4 regions of the Massilia sp. BHUDP2 genome follow, and region 2 is predicted to be linked to each of the others. Evidence: predicted binding sites of a transcription regulator. Region 2 holds the regulator's gene; each other region holds the start of a gene.
The links. Region 2 encodes sigma-54, which starts transcription at its own class of promoters, with help from an activator protein. Its sites were predicted from a motif close to TGGCANGNAANCTGCTTT; they were not measured.
Positions count from the first base shown of each region.

Region 1 (4,192 bases), on a different contig from region 2:
TTGACTCGCCAGTCATGAAATGCGCCTGAGCTGTCGCTTTATCGCGTCTTTACGACACGGAGGCGACCGTGGAGCCGGCCAGGTTACGCTGGCGCAGCCAGTAGCCCAGCGCCAGCAGGGCCAGCCAGGCCGGGATCATCCACACCGACAGCTGCAGGCCCGGCGTCAGGTACATCACCACGATGATGCCGGCCAGGAAGGCCAGGCACAGGTAGTTCGTGAGCGGGAACCAGGGGCTGCGGAAGGCAGTCGCCTGGCCCGCCGCCTGTTTGGCGCGGCGGAAGCGCAGGTGGCTCCAGCACACCATGCCCCAGTTGATGACCAAGGCCGCCACGGCCAGGCCCATCAGCATGCCGAAGGCGTCGCGCGGCAGGAAATAGTTGACGCAGATGCAGATGCCGGTGGCCAGCGCCGACACGCCCAGGGCGGCCAGCGGCACGCCGCGCTTGCTCACCTTGAGCAGGGCGCGCGGCGCGTTGCCCTGTTCGGCCAGGCCGAACAGCATGCGGCTGTTGGCATAGGTGCAGCCGTTGTAGACCGACAGGGCGGCCGTCAGCACCACCAGGTTGAGGATGTTGGCCACCGCATTGCTGTCCAGCGCGGCGAAGATCAGCACGAAGGGGCTGCCCCCGGTGACCACCTTCTGCCACGGGTACAGCATCAAGAGCACGGCCAGCGCGCCGACGTAGAAGATGGCGATGCGCCAGATGGCCTGGTTGATGGCGCGCGGGATGGTGCGGCCCGGGTTGTCGGCTTCGGCCGCGGTGATGCCGATCATTTCCAGGCCGCCGAAGGAGAACATGATGACCGCCATCGACAGCGCCAGGCCGGCAAAGCCATTCGGGAAGAAGCCGCCGTGCTGCCACAGGTTGGCCACGCCGGCCTGGGGGCCGGCCGTGTCGCTGATCAGGAGGTACAGGCCGAACACGATCATGCCGACCACGGCCGCCACCTTGATGATGGAAAACCAGAATTCGAGCTCGCCGAAGGTTTTCACGTTAAGCAGGCTGAGCGAATTGACGAGCACGAAGAAGGCGAGCGCCGAGACCCAGGTCGGGATGTCCGGGAACCAGTACTGGACATAGATGCCGAGCGCGGACAGCTCGGCCATGCTGACGAGGATGTACATCACCCAGTAGTTCCAGCCGGAGACGAAACCGGCCATCGGGCTGCCGTACTTGCTGGCGAAATAGCCGAAGGAACCGGCGACCGGCTCGTCGACGATCATCTCGCCGAGCTGACGCATGATGAGGAAGGCGACCAGGCCGGCGATGGCGTAGCCGAGCAGGGCGGAGGGGCCGGCTTGCTGGATGGTCTGGGCCACGCCCAGGAACAGGCCGGTGCCGATGGCGCCGCCGAGGGCGATCAGCTGGATGTGGCGGTTCTTTAAGCCACGTTTGAGTTCATGCTTGGCGGTGTCCATCGTCGGCCTTCAGCGAAAGTTGCCTTAAAGCCAGCGATTTTACTGCAAGCAGGGCCGCGATGGACGGCGCGCCTCCCGAAAGCCGATGGGCGGCCGCCCGGGCGGATCAGAAGCGGCGGTAGCTGCGGCGTCCCATCGGATAGCGTTGCGCCATCTTGCCGCCGAATTTTTTCCAGAGCAGGCCTGCAATGGCCATCATGATCATCTTGCGCATGGCAATTCTCCAATCAATGAAAGTGGACCGGCCACGGCGTGGCGTGGCGACGGAAACAGCTTAGCAAAAGGACGATTCAGGCGGCGCGAGCCTCAGGCAGCGCGTGTCGACAAATTTGACACGCGCTTGGTGCTCGGAACGCCGAGCCCGTCTACTTGATTGATTTCCAAGCAAACTTTCCTGCAGGCATAAAGATTGCTTGAGAGTCGGTTACAACATTTCATAAGGATGTCCCATGAACCTCACGCCTGGCCTGAAAGTCATCGCCTGCGTCGCCGTGTTTGCGGCGAGCCAATTTGTCGCGTCGAATGCCGCGGCTAGCCTGATCGACTTCGAAGAGGTCGCTGACTGGACCGAGCTCACTCCCTCCGGCATGAGCGCCTCAGGCTACAAGCTAGCCATGGGCGACGGCGGCAATGCCGGTGCTTTTTCCTTCATCGTTGCGGGCACCGACAACAACACAGGGCTGAGCGGGAATGGCAGCACGCGCCTGGTGAACTTCAATGGCGCCAAGGTAACCCTCTCGGCCGCGAACCAGGGGGCGTTCGACCTGTTCAGTTTCGACGGCGGCGAGAGCTGGTTCGGCGACGAGCACTTCTGGGCGGACCGGATCAGCGTGGTCGGGGCCCTGGCAGGCGGCGGCACCGTCACCCAGACCTTCGACCTGGACCTCGTCAAGCATGCTGTCTCGGGCATGCAGACCTTCACCCTGGACGCCAGCTTCCGCAAGCTGCTGTCGGTCACCTTCAGCGGCATCGGCGGCAATCCGGAATTTTCCATCGATAACATTTCGGTGAACGCGGTGCCGGAACCGGCATCGGGCGCACTCCTGCTGCTGGGCGCTGCCGGCATTGGGGCCGTGCGGCGCCGGCGCGCCATGCACAGGGCTTAACCCGGCATCAGGAAAAAGGCGACGACACCTGCCAGGCTCGCGCCGAGCATCATCAGCAAGAAGCCCGACATGCGGGCCAGCGACCCCAGGCGCCCGCCCTGGGGACGGCTGCGCAGCAGGTAGAGGGGAATCCCGATCGGCGCCATCGCCACCACGGCCGTGCTCATCCAGCGTGGGCGCCGGTACAGCCGCGCTTCGCTGTCCAGGCGATACCAGTAGTAGGGCAGGAAGCTCAGCAGGAAGGCCGAGAGCACCATCCACCACATGGGCATGTGGACGTGGGAGGCGGCATACAGGGCGTCGGACATGCCGCAGGCAAACATGAGCGCCAGCAGCGCCCACAGGGTATTCTTGGGAGTCATTGCGTTGATTCAGGAGCGAGGCGGCGAGAATACCACCGGCGACTGGCCGCGAAATTCAACAAAAATCACGGGCGTGCGGAAATATGCACCCTTCATACCCTATTTCGCCGGCTTGCCCCCATGAGGGCGCTCGCGCCGCGGCAGCGTAAACACGTCCGCCACCAGGGTACTGTCGCCGATCTGCCGGCTGGGCGAGGCCGAATCGTGCACCACCAGCAGCGTGTCGCGCCCATCCTTGTCGACCGCGAATAGCGCGATGCCCTCGGGGTGATCGACCCCATGGCCGAAGGGCAGCTCCAGCACCCGTTCGAGCTGGTCCGCCGCCACCACGCATTCCTTGCCAGGCTGGGTTGCGCCGCGCCAGCGGAACAGGGTCACCGGACCGTCCAGGTCCATGGTCGGCCCGGCCAGCACCAGGATGTCCTTGCCGTGCACGCACAGGTCGCGGATACCGAGCCCGCCCAGGTCGAGGAAGTGCTTGCGGTACAGGCGACCATTGTCGTCCACCGGCGCCAGGCGCAAGCGGCCCGGCTGCTCGTCCTCGACGAGCGCCACTTCCACCACCAGCGCCCAGCCGCGCAGCACCGGCCCGCGCAGGCCGAGCAGCAGGTGCTTGCCGGCCACGGCCAGGCCCTCGATGTCGAAACCGTTGTCCTTGCCGGGAATGGACAGGAAGGGACCGAGGTGCTCGTCCTGGCGCAGCAGGGCGGTCAGTTCGTTGCCCTGATGGTCGCCGCGCAGCATCGCGGCAGTGCGCAGCTTGCCTTTGTGGGTGCTTTCCTTCTCCAGGGTGTAGCCGTCGCCGTCCCGGCACACCGGGATGCGCGCCAGCAGGTAGCGGTTGGCATCCAGGCTGACGCTGGCGAGGCGCTTGTGCGCCTTCCTGACGCCGTCGCCGTCCTTCGGCTGCTTGCGCCGCAGGCTGTGCGAGCCGGCCAGCCACAGGTACTTGCCGTCGCAGGCCAGGCCCTCGATGTCGGCCTCGTTGATGTCGTCCTCGGTGTCGCCGTGCGCCGGCAGCGGCAGGTCGAGATAGTCGTGCAGCGCATACTGGCGATGGTCGCGCGTAAAGCTGCTGCGGCCGGTGCTGTCGACCTCGCACACGGTCAGGCGCTCGATGCTGACCGATTCGTCGTTGGCGAGCCAGAGCGAGCTGCCCATGCGCAGGGCCACGGACAGGCCGTCGCGCAGTTCCTTGCCGTAGCAAAGCTCGTCGCGCTCGGGATGGAATTCGAGGAGGACGATGTTGGACGGGTGCATGCGGGCTTCCTGGCGGACGTGTGCGACATTGCCCCGGAAAG
Region 1 covers NZ_JBJUVW010000001.1:2,330,102-2,334,293, forward strand. Annotated here, with positions in the region: gene ACK6C6_RS10510 (amino acid permease) at 50-1,423, opposite strand; gene ACK6C6_RS10515 (PEP-CTERM sorting domain-containing protein) at 1,873-2,529, shown strand; gene ACK6C6_RS10520 (hypothetical protein) at 2,526-2,891, opposite strand; gene ACK6C6_RS10525 (DUF3616 domain-containing protein) at 2,991-4,151, opposite strand.
Region 1: ACK6C6_RS10515 (PEP-CTERM sorting domain-containing protein) is a predicted target of sigma-54. The motif match lies at 1,822-1,839, and genes of this name have one in related genera.

Region 2 (4,192 bases):
ACCATGAAGAGCACCGCGTCGAACTGCTCGGCAACGTCGACATCCAGCGCCCGGCCACGCCGACCAGCGAAGCGCTGCGCGTGCAGACGCAGGCGCTGACCGTGCTGCCCGACGAAGAAATCCTCAAGACAGACCAAGCGATCGAGATGCAGCTGGGGGCCGCCACCGTGACCGGCACCGGCATGGTGGCCAACAACGCGACCCAGAAGCTGCACCTGGCCAGCCGCGGCCAGATCGTCTATCCGCCACGCGCGCAGCGGCAGTAGGGCCGCGCCGCGTCAACCCAGGACAAAGCAAGAACATGAAAAAAATCATCGCTGCCGTATTCCTCAGCCTGGCCGCCTTCGGCGCCTCGGCGGAGCGTGCCGATTCGCTCAAGCAGGCCGTGATCAACTTCGATTCCCTCGACGTCGACGAGGTCACGCAGACCCGCATCCTGACCGGCAACGTCGTGCTCACGCGCGGCACCCTGGTGCTGAAGTCCGACCGCGCCCTGGTGAAGGAAACGCCGGAGGGCTACATGAGCGTGACCCTGACCGCCAACAACGGCAAGCTGGCGACCTTCCGCCAGAAGCGCGACGGCGGTCCCGACCTGTGGGTCGAGGGCCAGGCCCAGCGCATCGAATACGACGAGCGCGCCGAACTGGTCAAGCTGTTCACCAGCGCCGAGGTGCGCGAGCTGGAGGGCGGCCGCATGACCAACGAGATCAAGGGCCCCTTCATCTCCTACGACAACCGCCGCGAGGTCGCGCAGGTGCGCAACGATCCCACCGGCCAGAGCAAGGTGGGCGGCGGCCGCGGTACCCTGATCATCGCGCCGCGCCGTACCACGGCGCCAGCCGAAGGTGCAAAGCAATGACGGCAGCCATGAGCGCAAGTACGGACGCAGCGGCCACCGCGGTCGAAGGCTGCAGCACCCTGATCGTCAAGGGCCTGCAGAAGAGCTACGGCAAGCGCTTGGTGGTGCGCGACGTGTCGCTGCAGGTCGAGTGCGGCGAAGTGGTGGGCCTGCTCGGCCCCAACGGCGCCGGCAAGACCACCTCCTTCTACATGATCGTCGGCCTGGTGCCCTCGGACGCCGGCACCATCGACATCAACGGCACCGACATCTCGAGCCTGCCGATCCACCGCCGTGCGGTGCTGGGCCTGTCCTACCTGCCGCAGGAAGCCTCGGTGTTCCGCAAGCTGACGGTGGAGGAGAACATCCGCGCCGTGCTGGAACTGCAGCGCGTGGACGGCAAGCCGCTCACCCGCGACCAGATCAACGAGCGCCTCGACACCCTGCTGGCCGAACTGCAGATCGAGAAGCTGCGCGAGAACCCGGCGCTGTCGCTGTCGGGCGGCGAACGGCGCCGCGTCGAGATCGCGCGCGCGCTCGCGACCAACCCGCGCTTCGTGCTGCTCGACGAACCCTTCGCCGGCGTCGATCCGATCGCGGTGATCGAGATCCAGCGCATCGTGCGCTTCCTGAAGGAGCGCAACATCGGCGTCCTGATCACCGATCACAACGTGCGCGAGACGCTCGGCATTTGCGACCGCGCCTACATCATCAACCAGGGGGCGGTGCTGGCCTCGGGCCGCCCTGACGACATCATCGCCAACGAATCCGTACGGCGCGTGTACCTCGGCGAGCACTTCAGGATGTAATCAAGAGCACCAGGCATGAAACAGTCTCTCCAGCTACGCACTTCGCAGCACCTGGCGCTCACGCCGCAGCTGCAGCAGTCGATCCGCCTGCTGCAGCTCTCCACGCTCGAACTGCACCAGGAGATCGAGCAGATCCTGCACGACAACCCGCTGCTCGAACGGCTCGACGATCCGCTCGACCGCTCGGTGCGGCTTCTGGCGGACGGCGCGATCAATACCGCGCCGGCGAATGGCGAAGCGCCGGCGCCCCAGCCGGGGCAGGAAGGGCAGGAGGGCGCGAAGGCCGAGCCCGAGGGCACGGATGGCGAAGACCATGGGGAGCGTGGCGAGGCGGATGCGGATTGGGGCGGTGAAGGCGGCGGCGCGCGCAGCAGCGACGACGAGGACGGCCGTCCGCAGCTGGAAGCCGACGGCATCACGCTGCGCGAACACCTGACGGAACAGATCCGCCTGACCGGCTGCAGCCTGCGCGATCGCGCGCTGGCCGAGCTGGTGATCGATGCGCTCGACGACAACGGCTACCTGGAAGAGCCGCTCGACGACATCCATGCGCGCCTGCCGGCAGAACTCGAGATCGAGATGGACGAGCTGCGCTGCGCGCTGGCGCTGGTGCAGAGCCTGGACCCGGTGGGCGTGGGCGCGCGCAGCGCGGCCGAATGCCTGGCCCTGCAGATCCGCCGCATGCCGGGCGTGCCCCTGGTGACGCGGCGCCTTGCCTTGAAGATCGTCGAAGGCTACCTGACCTGGTTCGCGCAGCGCGAATACACCAAGCTGAAAAAGGCGCTCGACTGCGACGACGAAGACCTGCGCGAGGTGCAGGCCGTGGTCCGCCAATGCAATCCGCACCCGGGCGCCGCCTTCGGCTCGGGCACGTCCGACTACGTGGTGCCGGACGTGATCGTGCGCCGCGCCAAGGACGGCTGGGCCGTCTCGCTGAACCCGGAAGTGATGCCGAAGCTGCGCGTGAACAGCCTGTACGCGAACCTGCTCAAGCAGGGTAGAAGCGAAAGCCAGATGGGCGCGCAATTGCAGGAAGCCAAGTGGCTCATCAAGAACATGCGCCAGCGCTTCGACACGATCCTGCGTGTTGCCGAGGCAATCGTCGAGCGCCAGCGCAACTTTTTCAGCCACGGCGCGGTTGCCATGCGCCCTCTTGTTTTGCGTGAGATAGCTGATACACTAGGCCTACACGAGAGCACGATCTCGCGTGTAACCACGCAGAAATACATGCTGACCCCGCACGGCATGTTCGAGCTGAAGTACTTCTTCGGAAGCCACGTCGCCACCGAAGCGGGGGGAGAAGCCTCCTCGACGGCGATCCGCGCGCTTATTGCGCAATTGACAGGAGCAGAAGACCCTAGGAATCCTCTATCCGACAGCAAGATCGCGGAGATGCTCGGGGAACAAGGTATGGTCATTGCGCGCAGGACGGTTGCCAAATACCGCGAAGCGCTCAAGATTCCGCCCGTCAGCCTCCGCAAATCCCTGTAAAGCACCTGCCCACTCTCACCTTGTGGCGCGGGCAGGGCACCTTCCCAAAGGAGTGTGTATGAACCTCACAATCAGCGGCCACCATCTCGAAGTCACCCCCGCCATCCGTGAATACGTTCAGAATAAGCTCGAGCGCATCACCCGCCATTTCGACCACGTGATCGACACCCACGTGTTCCTCGCCATCGATAACCTCACTGAAAAAGAAAAACGGCAAAAGGCCGAGATCAACCTACAGGTATCGGGCAAAATTCTGCATGTGGCGAGTGCTGCGCAAGATCTGTATGCGGCCATCGACACCTTGATGGACAGGTTGGACAGGCAGGTTCTGAAACACAAATCCATGCTGCAAAATCATAACCACGTGGCGCACAAGCGCCTTCCGGACAACGGAGAAGCCGCTGCCGCGTAACTGATACGGGTAGCCGCAAACACAGCAAGGGCGTCTGAGGGGACGCCCTTTTTGCTTTTGTACAATACCTGTTACTTTTCCACGCTTCCGTTTGTACAAATGTTCTGTAGAATGCATGTCTTTTCGATCACAGAATACCATCATGACCGATACCGTCCTGACCCGCGTTGCCAACCGCACCGGCGTCATCACGCTCGACCGGCCGAAGGCGCTGAACTCCCTCTCGCTCGACATGGTGCGCGCCCTGAGCGCCATCCTGCTGCAATGGAAGGATGACGCAGGCATCGACGCGGTGGTCATCACCAGCAGCAGCGAGAAGGCCTTGTGCGCCGGCGGCGACATCCGCTTCTTCCACGAGATGGGCCACGTCGGCCCCATGGGCGGCAGCGCGCTGCTGGAAGACTTCTTCACCGAAGAATACGCGCTGAACCACCTCATTCATTTCTACCCGAAGCCCTACATCGCCGTGATGGATGGCGTGGTGATGGGCGGCGGCATGGGCATCGCCCAGGGCGGACCTAGCTGCGGCCTGCGCATCGTGACCGACCGCACCAAGATGGCGATGCCCGAGGTGAACATCGGCCTGTTCCCGGACGTGGGCGGCAGCCACTTCCTGTCGCATGCGCCGGGCCAGCTGGGCCA
Region 2 covers NZ_JBJUVW010000003.1:234,023-238,214, reverse strand. Annotated here, with positions in the region: gene lptC (LPS export ABC transporter periplasmic protein LptC) at 1-266, shown strand, start outside; gene lptA (lipopolysaccharide transport periplasmic protein LptA) at 302-859, shown strand; gene lptB (LPS export ABC transporter ATP-binding protein) at 868-1,647, shown strand; gene ACK6C6_RS17830 (RNA polymerase factor sigma-54) at 1,663-3,138, shown strand; gene hpf (ribosome hibernation-promoting factor, HPF/YfiA family) at 3,197-3,550, shown strand; gene ACK6C6_RS17820 (enoyl-CoA hydratase/isomerase family protein) at 3,693-4,192, shown strand, end outside.

Region 3 (4,192 bases), 440 kb from region 2:
TACTTCGTCACGCTGGAGTAGCTGCAGGTCTTGGCGGTCGACTTTTTCGGGTCGCCGAACACCGCATTGGTGCACGGGGTCGAGCCAGTGATGACCTTGGTGAAGTAGTAGCCAGGGGCGCCATAGCGTACTTCACGGGTGCCGCTGAACGAGCATACGCCGCCTTCATTCGCACAGAACGTCCAGGTTACGGTGGTCGTGGTCGGGGTGGTCGTGGTCGGCGTCGTTCCGCTGGTCGTGTTCGAATAGCTGCAGGTCTTGGCAGTCGACTTCTTCGGATCGCCGAACACCGCATTGGTGCATGGGGTCGAAGCGGTGACCGTCTTGTAGTTGTAATAGCCCGGAGCCCCGTAGCGGACCTGGCGCGTGCCGGTGAAGGAGCAGGTGCCGCCTTCGTTGGCACAGTGGGTCCAGCCATCGGCCGACGGCGTCGGTGCCGGTTCTGGTTCCGGCGCCGGGGCCGGTGCCGGTGCCGGAGCCGGAGCCGTCGTCACCGCCGTCCCGGCTTCGTAGGCGCCGATATCCAGGCTACCTGCCGGACGGGTTTCGGAAGCTGCCACATGGTGGTACTGCGCGGCTGGCTTCAGGGACACGCCGGCAGCACTGTTGCCCGGATCCGAGCCTGCATCGATGACCAGCCCGGCCAATGTCGGACGCAAGTCGTAGGCTGCGCGGTTGACGAATGCCGGTGCGAGGGCAGCGTAGTTGGACTTCTTGATGGCGCTGGCCTGGGACGACATCGTGCCAACCCCACCGAAGATATTGTTCTGGATCAGGACTGGTTTGGTCACGGCGCTGCCGACCAGGACGAAGGTGCCGCGCGAGCTGTCTTCATTCAGGAAGGTATTGTTGACGACGTACAGGTCCTGAGTCGGATTGGAAGCACCTTCCATGCCGAAGGCCAGCAGGTTCGGATTGTTGTGGCTCGCCGGTTGCTGGATGACGTTGCCGATGACATAGGCGGTGCCGGCGTTCGGAATGTCGATCTCATAGCTCGGCTTGCGCGCGCCTTCCTGGCCAGCGGGCGTGCTCGAGAAACGGTTATAGGTGATCGTGTTGACGCGGGCGCGCGATTTCAGGTTATGGCCGCCATGCGCATCATGCGAGTAGTTGTAGCGGAAGGTCAGACTGCCGACGTTGCCGATGTACAGGTTGTGGGTATAGCCGGTGCCATAGCCATTGCGCGCAAATTCCGAATACTCGACAAGGATGTTGCTGCTGGTATTCGCGCCGGTCAGGATGCCGTTCTCGTTGTCGTGCAGATAGGAATTGCGCAGCGTGAAGTTAGTGCCTTCGAGACGCAATGCAGCGCCATTGTGGTCGGGCACCTTGGCGCCGTACATTTCGACGTTCTCGATCACGACGTTGCTGCCGCTGACGACCCAGATGCCTTTGCCCATGGCATTCTTGCCCGCAGCATCGATTTTTGGACGGCCGTTGACGCCGCGGATGGTCAAGTTGCTGACGCTGATACCGCACACGTCGCCGCTATAGGTTGCATTGCCTGTGATTTCGACGATATCGCCGCTTTTAGCGGCAGCAAACGCCTGGCAAGGGCGAGCATATGTTTTCCCTGCGCCGACGGAAAGGGTGGCAGCCGACACCGGCGCCACGGCGGCAGCGCATGCCAGCGCGAGTGCGGTTCGGGTGAAGGTAAGGCGGAGTTGACGCATAAAATCCTCTAGTCTTTTGTCTAACATTTGTGTCTGTAGGAAATTTCTCAGCGACACATTTGTTCCAGAGTATATGATGCGAGCGGGAAAATACGTAACCAATTGTAAGAAAAATCCTCCGAAAACAATATTTTCCTAGGAAAATTTGTTCTCACAGGAATTTCCATTGCCTACAAATGTGTTGCGATCATGCTGCAATTTGCTGGCATCTTGCGTGTTTTTTGGCAAATTTGATTGCTATAGTTGGAACGCATGCCTTCTGGCCTTGCTGTAAAGCTGACAAACAGTTTCGATACATTGGGAAACATTAGTTTGGGCTCAGCAGGTTGACACAAATTTGAAGTTATGTTTATACATTTATAATTATGTTTAATTTGCAATAAATGTCGGAGTTTTTTACAAAACAGGTAACGTATGGATGGAAGAGCAGGAAGCCTATTGATTCATCGCGCTTTTCTCGGCAGGCATGTTTTTTGCTCTGCATACTGCAAAGCTAACAACGGGAGAGGGCAATGAAAAACTATCGGCAGATTCTTGCTTTTATGCTCATGTTTTTGGCAGGCCTGGCGGCACCGGCCAGTGCGGCGCCGATCGTTGCAAGTGACACGACGTATTCCATTTACGTCGGCGGGACGGAAAGCGGTAATGATGTCGCGGGTATCTTCCGTTTCGATGGCAGGCCGGAAGCCATCCCGCGTGCGGGCGGCTTCCTGGCTGTGAACGAAACCGAAACCGATGTGGATTCAACGCGCAGCCTGATCATCATTACGCTGTCTGCCGACCGTGATCTGTTCCCCGCGATCGACGACGTGGCGCTGCTCGGCATCGGCATTTTCAATGACGGCCTCGACCTGCTGATGCCGGTCCGGCTCGTCGACGCCCGCATCAGCTTTCTCCAGCCGGGCGGCAACTTGGTCGACAATACCGAGAACCTGGTTTCCCAGGTTAGCCAGCCCAACCCATGGGACGGCTTTTTCCCCAACGACTTTGAACTGGTCGGTATCGAAGGAATCGGTGGCAAGAACGTACAGACGATCTCGTTCCAGTTCCTGGTCAGCACCGAGCTCGACGTACCGGAGCCGGGCATCGTGCTGCTGAGCGGAATCGGCCTGCTGGCATTGGTCGCCGCACGCAGGCGCAAGCGCGCGTAAAAAAAGCATGTCGGCCAGCAGGCGCGACATGCCTCATGCAACAAGGGCAGCTCGTGCCGCCCTTGTTTGTTTTATTTGACGGCAGCGACCATGTAGTCGACGGCAGCCTTGACGTCGGCATCGCTGACGGCAGCGCCGCCTTTCGGCGGCATGACGCCGGCTTTCCCCTGGAAACCCTTGATGGCGTGTTCGTACAGGACAGGATTGCCCTGCGCCACGCGTGCCGTCCACGCTGCCTTGTCGCCCAGCTTGGGAGCACCGGCGATGCCGGCGCCATGGCAGGCGATGCAGGCCGTATTGAAGACGTTCTTGCCGGCGTCGGCGCTGGCGACTGCCGGCGCGGCCGCCGCAGGTGCTGCCGCAGGCGCAACAGCAGCAGTGGCCGGTGCTGCCGGCGGGGTGGCCGCTTCTGCAGCCGGTGCGGCTGCGGTGGCCGTGGCGGCCGGTGCGGCGGCAGGGGCGGGGACGGCAGGTTCCTTGAAGCTGGCGCCGCTCTTGTTGGTCATGAAGACGACGGCGCGCGCGACTTCGACATCGTCGAGGTCCGGATTGCCGCCTTTGGCAGGCATGGCGCGGATGCCTTCGATCGCGTGTTTCACCAGGGTGTCGTAACCCTGGCCGAGACGTGCGGACCAGGAGCCGGTGTCGCCGGTCTTGGGAGCGCCCGCGGCGCCGCTGTCGTGGCAGGCGGCGCAGACGGCGGCATACACGGCGGCGCCGGCCTGGAGCACGCGGGGGGCGTTGGCATCCACCAGGGTGAAACCTGCATCGGCCAGTGGGCGGATACGGCTTTCGACTGCGCCGCTGGCCTGGCTGTCGGTGCCGGCGCCGGTCAGGCGGTCGCTGGTGGCAAAGACGACGAGTAGGATGATACCAATGACAATGACCAGGAAGAATCCTGTTACGGCGGCGACGAGCTGCTTGGGCGTACGGATCAGGGATTGATGTTCGTTGTGTGCGTCGCTCATGATTTCCTTAATTCAATAAAAAAACCTGCTACCGCGGCATCTCGTGCCTTTTTTGAAATGCCCTCAAGCAGCTGATTATAGACGTAAAGCTGCCAAAATGTAACGAAATTCGCTTGCCCGCCATGGACGGCAGGGCCGAAAGACTGTATTCTTCGGACACTTCACTCTACGCGGCTGTAGCTCAGTGGATAGAGTATTGGCCTCCGAAGCCAAGGGTCGTGGGTTCGATCCCCGCCAGCCGCGCCACTCCCCCAGGAATTCCCAAGACCGATCAGGTCGCATGTGGATTGCTCGCACCTGAGCACCACGTATTCATCTTTTTTCTCAGTGCGCGCATCGCCCTGAAAACTTGCTATTCGTTCAAGCATTTGTTCCGTCTCTTCCTACGTGACGGTAAATT
Region 3 covers NZ_JBJUVW010000003.1:677,940-682,131, reverse strand. Annotated here, with positions in the region: gene ACK6C6_RS19780 (right-handed parallel beta-helix repeat-containing protein) at 1-1,700, opposite strand, end outside; gene ACK6C6_RS19775 (PEP-CTERM sorting domain-containing protein) at 2,186-2,824, shown strand; gene ACK6C6_RS19770 (c-type cytochrome) at 2,896-3,792, opposite strand; tRNA gene ACK6C6_RS19765 (tRNA-Arg) at 3,963-4,038, shown strand; gene ACK6C6_RS19760 (hypothetical protein) at 4,011-4,192, shown strand, end outside.
Region 3: ACK6C6_RS19775 (PEP-CTERM sorting domain-containing protein) is a predicted target of sigma-54. The motif match lies at 2,136-2,153, and genes of this name have one in related genera.

Region 4 (4,192 bases), on a different contig from region 2:
TCAGGTCGCGGCCATTGGCGTCGGCCATCGCCTTGCGGAAGTCGTCGCAGGTGACGGCCTGCTCGTCATGACGCTGGAAGTACAGGTCCATGCCCTTGCGGAAGCCTTCGCGGCCCAGCAGGGTCTGGTACATGCGCACCACTTCGGCGCCCTTCTCGTACACGGTAACGGTATAAAAATTGTTGATCTCGACAAAGGAGTCCGGGCGTACCGGGTGGGCCATCGGTCCGGCGTCCTCCGGGAACTGGGCTTGGCGCAGGGTGCGCACCTGGTCGATGCGGGTGACGGCGCGGCCGGTCTCGGTGCCGATCATGTCGGCGGTGAATTCCTGGTCGCGGAACACCGTCAGGCCTTCCTTGAGCGAGAGCTGGAACCAGTCGCGGCAGGTGACGCGGTTGCCGGTCCAGTTGTGGAAGTACTCGTGCGCCACCACCGCCTCGATGCCCTGGAAGTCGCTGTCGGTGGCCACGCGCGGGTTGGCCAGCACGAACTTGGTGTTGAAGATGTTCAGGCCCTTGTTCTCCATCGCGCCCATGTTGAAATCGCTGGTGGCGACGATCATGAAGCGGTCGAGGTCGAGTTCCAGCCCGTAGCGCTCCTCGTCCCAGCGGATGCTGTGCTTGAGCGACTGCATCGCGTAGTCGGTCTTGTCGAGGTTGCCCTCTTCGACCCACACCTGCAGCAGGGCGTCGCGGCCGTCGGCCAGGCGGAAGGTCTCTTCCTGGCAGACCAGGCGCGCGGCGACCAGCGCGAACAGGTAGGACGGCTTCTTGAACGGGTCTTCCCACTTGGCGTAGTGGCGGCCGTCGCCCAGCTCGCCTTCTTCCAGCAGGTTGCCGTTGGAGAGCAGCACCGGATAGCGTTCCTTGTCGGCGCGCAGCATGACCGTGTACTTCGCCATCACGTCCGGGCGGTCCGGGAAATAGGTGATGCGGCGGAAGCCTTCGGCCTCGCACTGGGTGAAGAAGTTGCCGTTCGAGGTGTACAGGCCGCTCAGCGTGGTGTTCTGCTCCGGCACGCAGACGGTCTCGATCTCGAGGGTGGCTTCTTCGGGCGCGTTCGGGATGGTGAGCATGTTGCCGTTGATCGCGTAGTCGCGGTCTTCCAGCTGCCGGCCGTTCAGGCGCAGCGCCACCAGTTCGATGTCCTCCCCGTAGAGTTCGATCTCGCGCTGGGCGCTGTCGGGGTTGCGGCGCACCGTCATGCGGTTGGCGACCACGGTGCGGGCGGGGTCGAGGTCGAAGCCAAGCTCAACTGTTTCCACCAGGTAGCTCGGCGGGGTATAGTCACTCCGGTAAATCGTCTGGGGCGTATCGGTGCGCATAGGAAGTCCGCAAAAGGCAGGTTGGGATGCTGGCTGAAGTGCTTATTTTACCAACAAGATTTTCGGCTGGCCGCTACGTTGCGGTATGTATCGGAATGTGCATGCAGTAACCGCGTGTAAATTAATTCACCTAGTTGCTGAACAGAAGATAATCTAGAGGATAGGAAAAGTCCGTATTCACGAGGGAGAAAGCAATGAAACGCCTGATGATCGCCGCCGGAGCGGCGCTCACGATGCTGCTGACCGGGTGCGCCACCACGATCCGCAGCGATGTCACCACCTTTCACCAGTGGCCGGCACAGATCGAGGACAAGAGCTATGTGTTCGAGGCGCCGCCGGTAGCCGACGACACGCTGGAATACCGCGCCTACCAGGACCTGGTGCGCGGCCAGCTGGCGCGCCTGGGCTTCCGCGATGCCGCAGGCGGCAAGCCGGCGCTGACGGTATCGATGCGCTTCACCACCACCGACGTGCCGGTGCGCGTGGTCGAGCCGATCACGCCCTTCGCCCACCCGTTCGCCTCACCGTTCTACCGCCCCTACTACCATCCGGCGCGGCGTTTAGGCTACCGCGGCCTGCACCGTCCGTACTGGGGCGGGTTCTACAGCAGCCCGTTCTACGATCCGTTCTGGAGCCCGGCCTACCAGGTCTCGATCGAGCACCGCTACCGCCGCGAACTGCAGGTCGGGATCAAGTCGGCCAGCGACGGCAAGCGCCTGTTCGACGTCACCGTGCACAACATGAGCCGCGAGCTGTCGACGCCGGCGCTGATGCCGGCCCTGGTGCAGAGCGCCTTCGAAGGCTTCCCGGGGCCGTCGGGCGTGGCGCGCAGGGTGGAACTGAAGCAGCAAAACGGCTGACATGCCAGCTACAGACAAGGACGGGGCCGCAAGGCCCCGTCCTTTTTCCGGTCGGGCACACGGCGCCGGATGTCGGTTTTCTTTACACTTTTGGGAATGAATATTTCTTAGCCACACTAAGCCATTGATGCCATTGATATTTTCCTGCTGGCATATTTATTGCTTTTATTCATTATTCCAAAGCTAAGGAAGACCGATGAAACTTTCCCCCATCCGCAGTGCCGTGTCCGCTGTGCTGTTCTGCTTCGGCCTGCATGCCCATGCTGCCGTCATCGTCACGGATTCGACGTATGGCGTCGCCGATGGAAACATTCTTCTCCGCAACTTTGACGTTACCCGGCACGGCGACATCCAGGACCTGAACGTCCTGATCGAGTTTTCCAAATGCGACGATCCACGCATCGGCGCGGCCGGCAGCGCCTGCATCGGCACGGGTAACTCGTTCAACAGCGAAATGATCTTCCGCCTGATTGGCCCGAAAGGTACCGTGGTCAACCTGGTCAACGCCGGCACCTACACCGGCTCGCGGCCGGGCAGCGGCCGCATCAGCGTCAACTTCGACGACGAAGCCGCCACGGCGGTCGGCGGCGTGGCGACCGCCGGCAGCTTCCGCCCGGTCAAGCAGCTGTCCGCCTTCGATGGCACCGACATGTTCGGCACCTGGACCCTGCAGATCCAGGACCTGGCCGTCGGCGATCCGCTCGAATATTTCTCGTCGCGCCTGGAGTTCAACGCGAATGCTGCCGAGACCGATCCGGCACCGGTGCCCGAACCGGCGTCGCTCGGGCTCCTGGGCCTCGGCCTGTTGGGCTTGAGCGCCGCGCGCCGCCGCAAGCAGCCGGTCAGCTGAAGTAGGCTTCCGAGCCGAAGGTGAGCGCCACGACCAGCACCAGCGCGAACGCCAGCACGATCAAGAGGCGCCCGAACTTCGGCGCGCCGCTTTCTTCCTTGTCCGACTCCCTCATGGCAGCAGCACCGTCGAGCCGGTCGTGCGGCGCCCTTCCAGCGCCCGGTGCGCCTCGGCTGCATCCGCCAGCTTGAAGCGCTGCTTGACCTCGATTCTGATCTTCCCGCTTTCCACCATCTCGAACAATTCGGCCGCCATCGCCTCGAGCGCAGGCCGGGTGGCGGCATAGGCAAACAGCGTGGGACGCGTGATGTAGAGCGAGCCGCGCGAGGCCAGTTCGGAAAGCGCGAAGGGCGGCACCGCGCCGGACGCATTGCCGAAGCTGACCATCAGGCCGCGCGGCTGCAGGCAGTCGAGCGAACGGATGAAGGTGTCCTTGCCGACCGAGTCGTAGACCACCGGCACCCTGGCGCCCTGGGTAATCTCCAGCACGCGCTGCACCACGTCCTCGGTGTTGTAGTTGATGACGTGGGCCGCCCCGTGGGCGCGCGCCAGTTCCGCCTTTTCCTCGGAGCCGACGGTGCCGATCAGGTGCACGCCGAGCGACTTCGCCCACTGGCAGGCGATCAGCCCGACGCCGCCCGCCGCCGCATGGAACAGGATGGTCTGGCCGGGCTGCAGCTGGTAGGTCTGGCGGAACAGGTATTGCACCGTCAGGCCCTGCAGCATCATGGCGGCGCCAGTCTCGAAGGAAATCGCATCCGGCAGGCGCACCAGCATGTTGGCCGGCATGACGCGCGCCTCGCTGTAGGCGCCCGCCGGGCCGCCGGCATAGGCGACACGGTCGCCCGGCCGAACGTGGGTGACGCCCTCGCCCACCGCTTCAACCACGCCGGCGCCTTCCTGGCCCAGGCCGGACGGCAGGGCCAGCTTGTACAGGCCGCTGCGGTAATAGGTATCGATGTAGTTCAGGCCGATGGCATGGTGGCGCACGCGCGCCTCGCCCGGGCCGGGATCGCCGACTTCGACGTCCACGTATTCGAGCACTTCGGGGCCACCCAGGGTGGCGATGCGGATGGCTTTGACCGGCATGGGATTCTCCAAGTGCGGTTCGCTAGGCGCGGGCGCGCATCAGTTGCGACAGCACCAGGCGCGCCGTCG
Region 4 covers NZ_JBJUVW010000001.1:607,284-611,475, reverse strand. Annotated here, with positions in the region: gene pepN (aminopeptidase N) at 1-1,324, opposite strand, end outside; gene ACK6C6_RS02685 (DUF4136 domain-containing protein) at 1,519-2,184, shown strand; gene ACK6C6_RS02680 (PEP-CTERM sorting domain-containing protein) at 2,381-3,034, shown strand; gene ACK6C6_RS02675 (hypothetical protein) at 3,027-3,149, opposite strand; gene ACK6C6_RS02670 (quinone oxidoreductase family protein) at 3,146-4,123, opposite strand; gene ACK6C6_RS02665 (methylglyoxal synthase) at 4,146-4,192, opposite strand, start outside.
Region 4: ACK6C6_RS02680 (PEP-CTERM sorting domain-containing protein) is a predicted target of sigma-54. The motif match lies at 2,333-2,350, and genes of this name have one in related genera.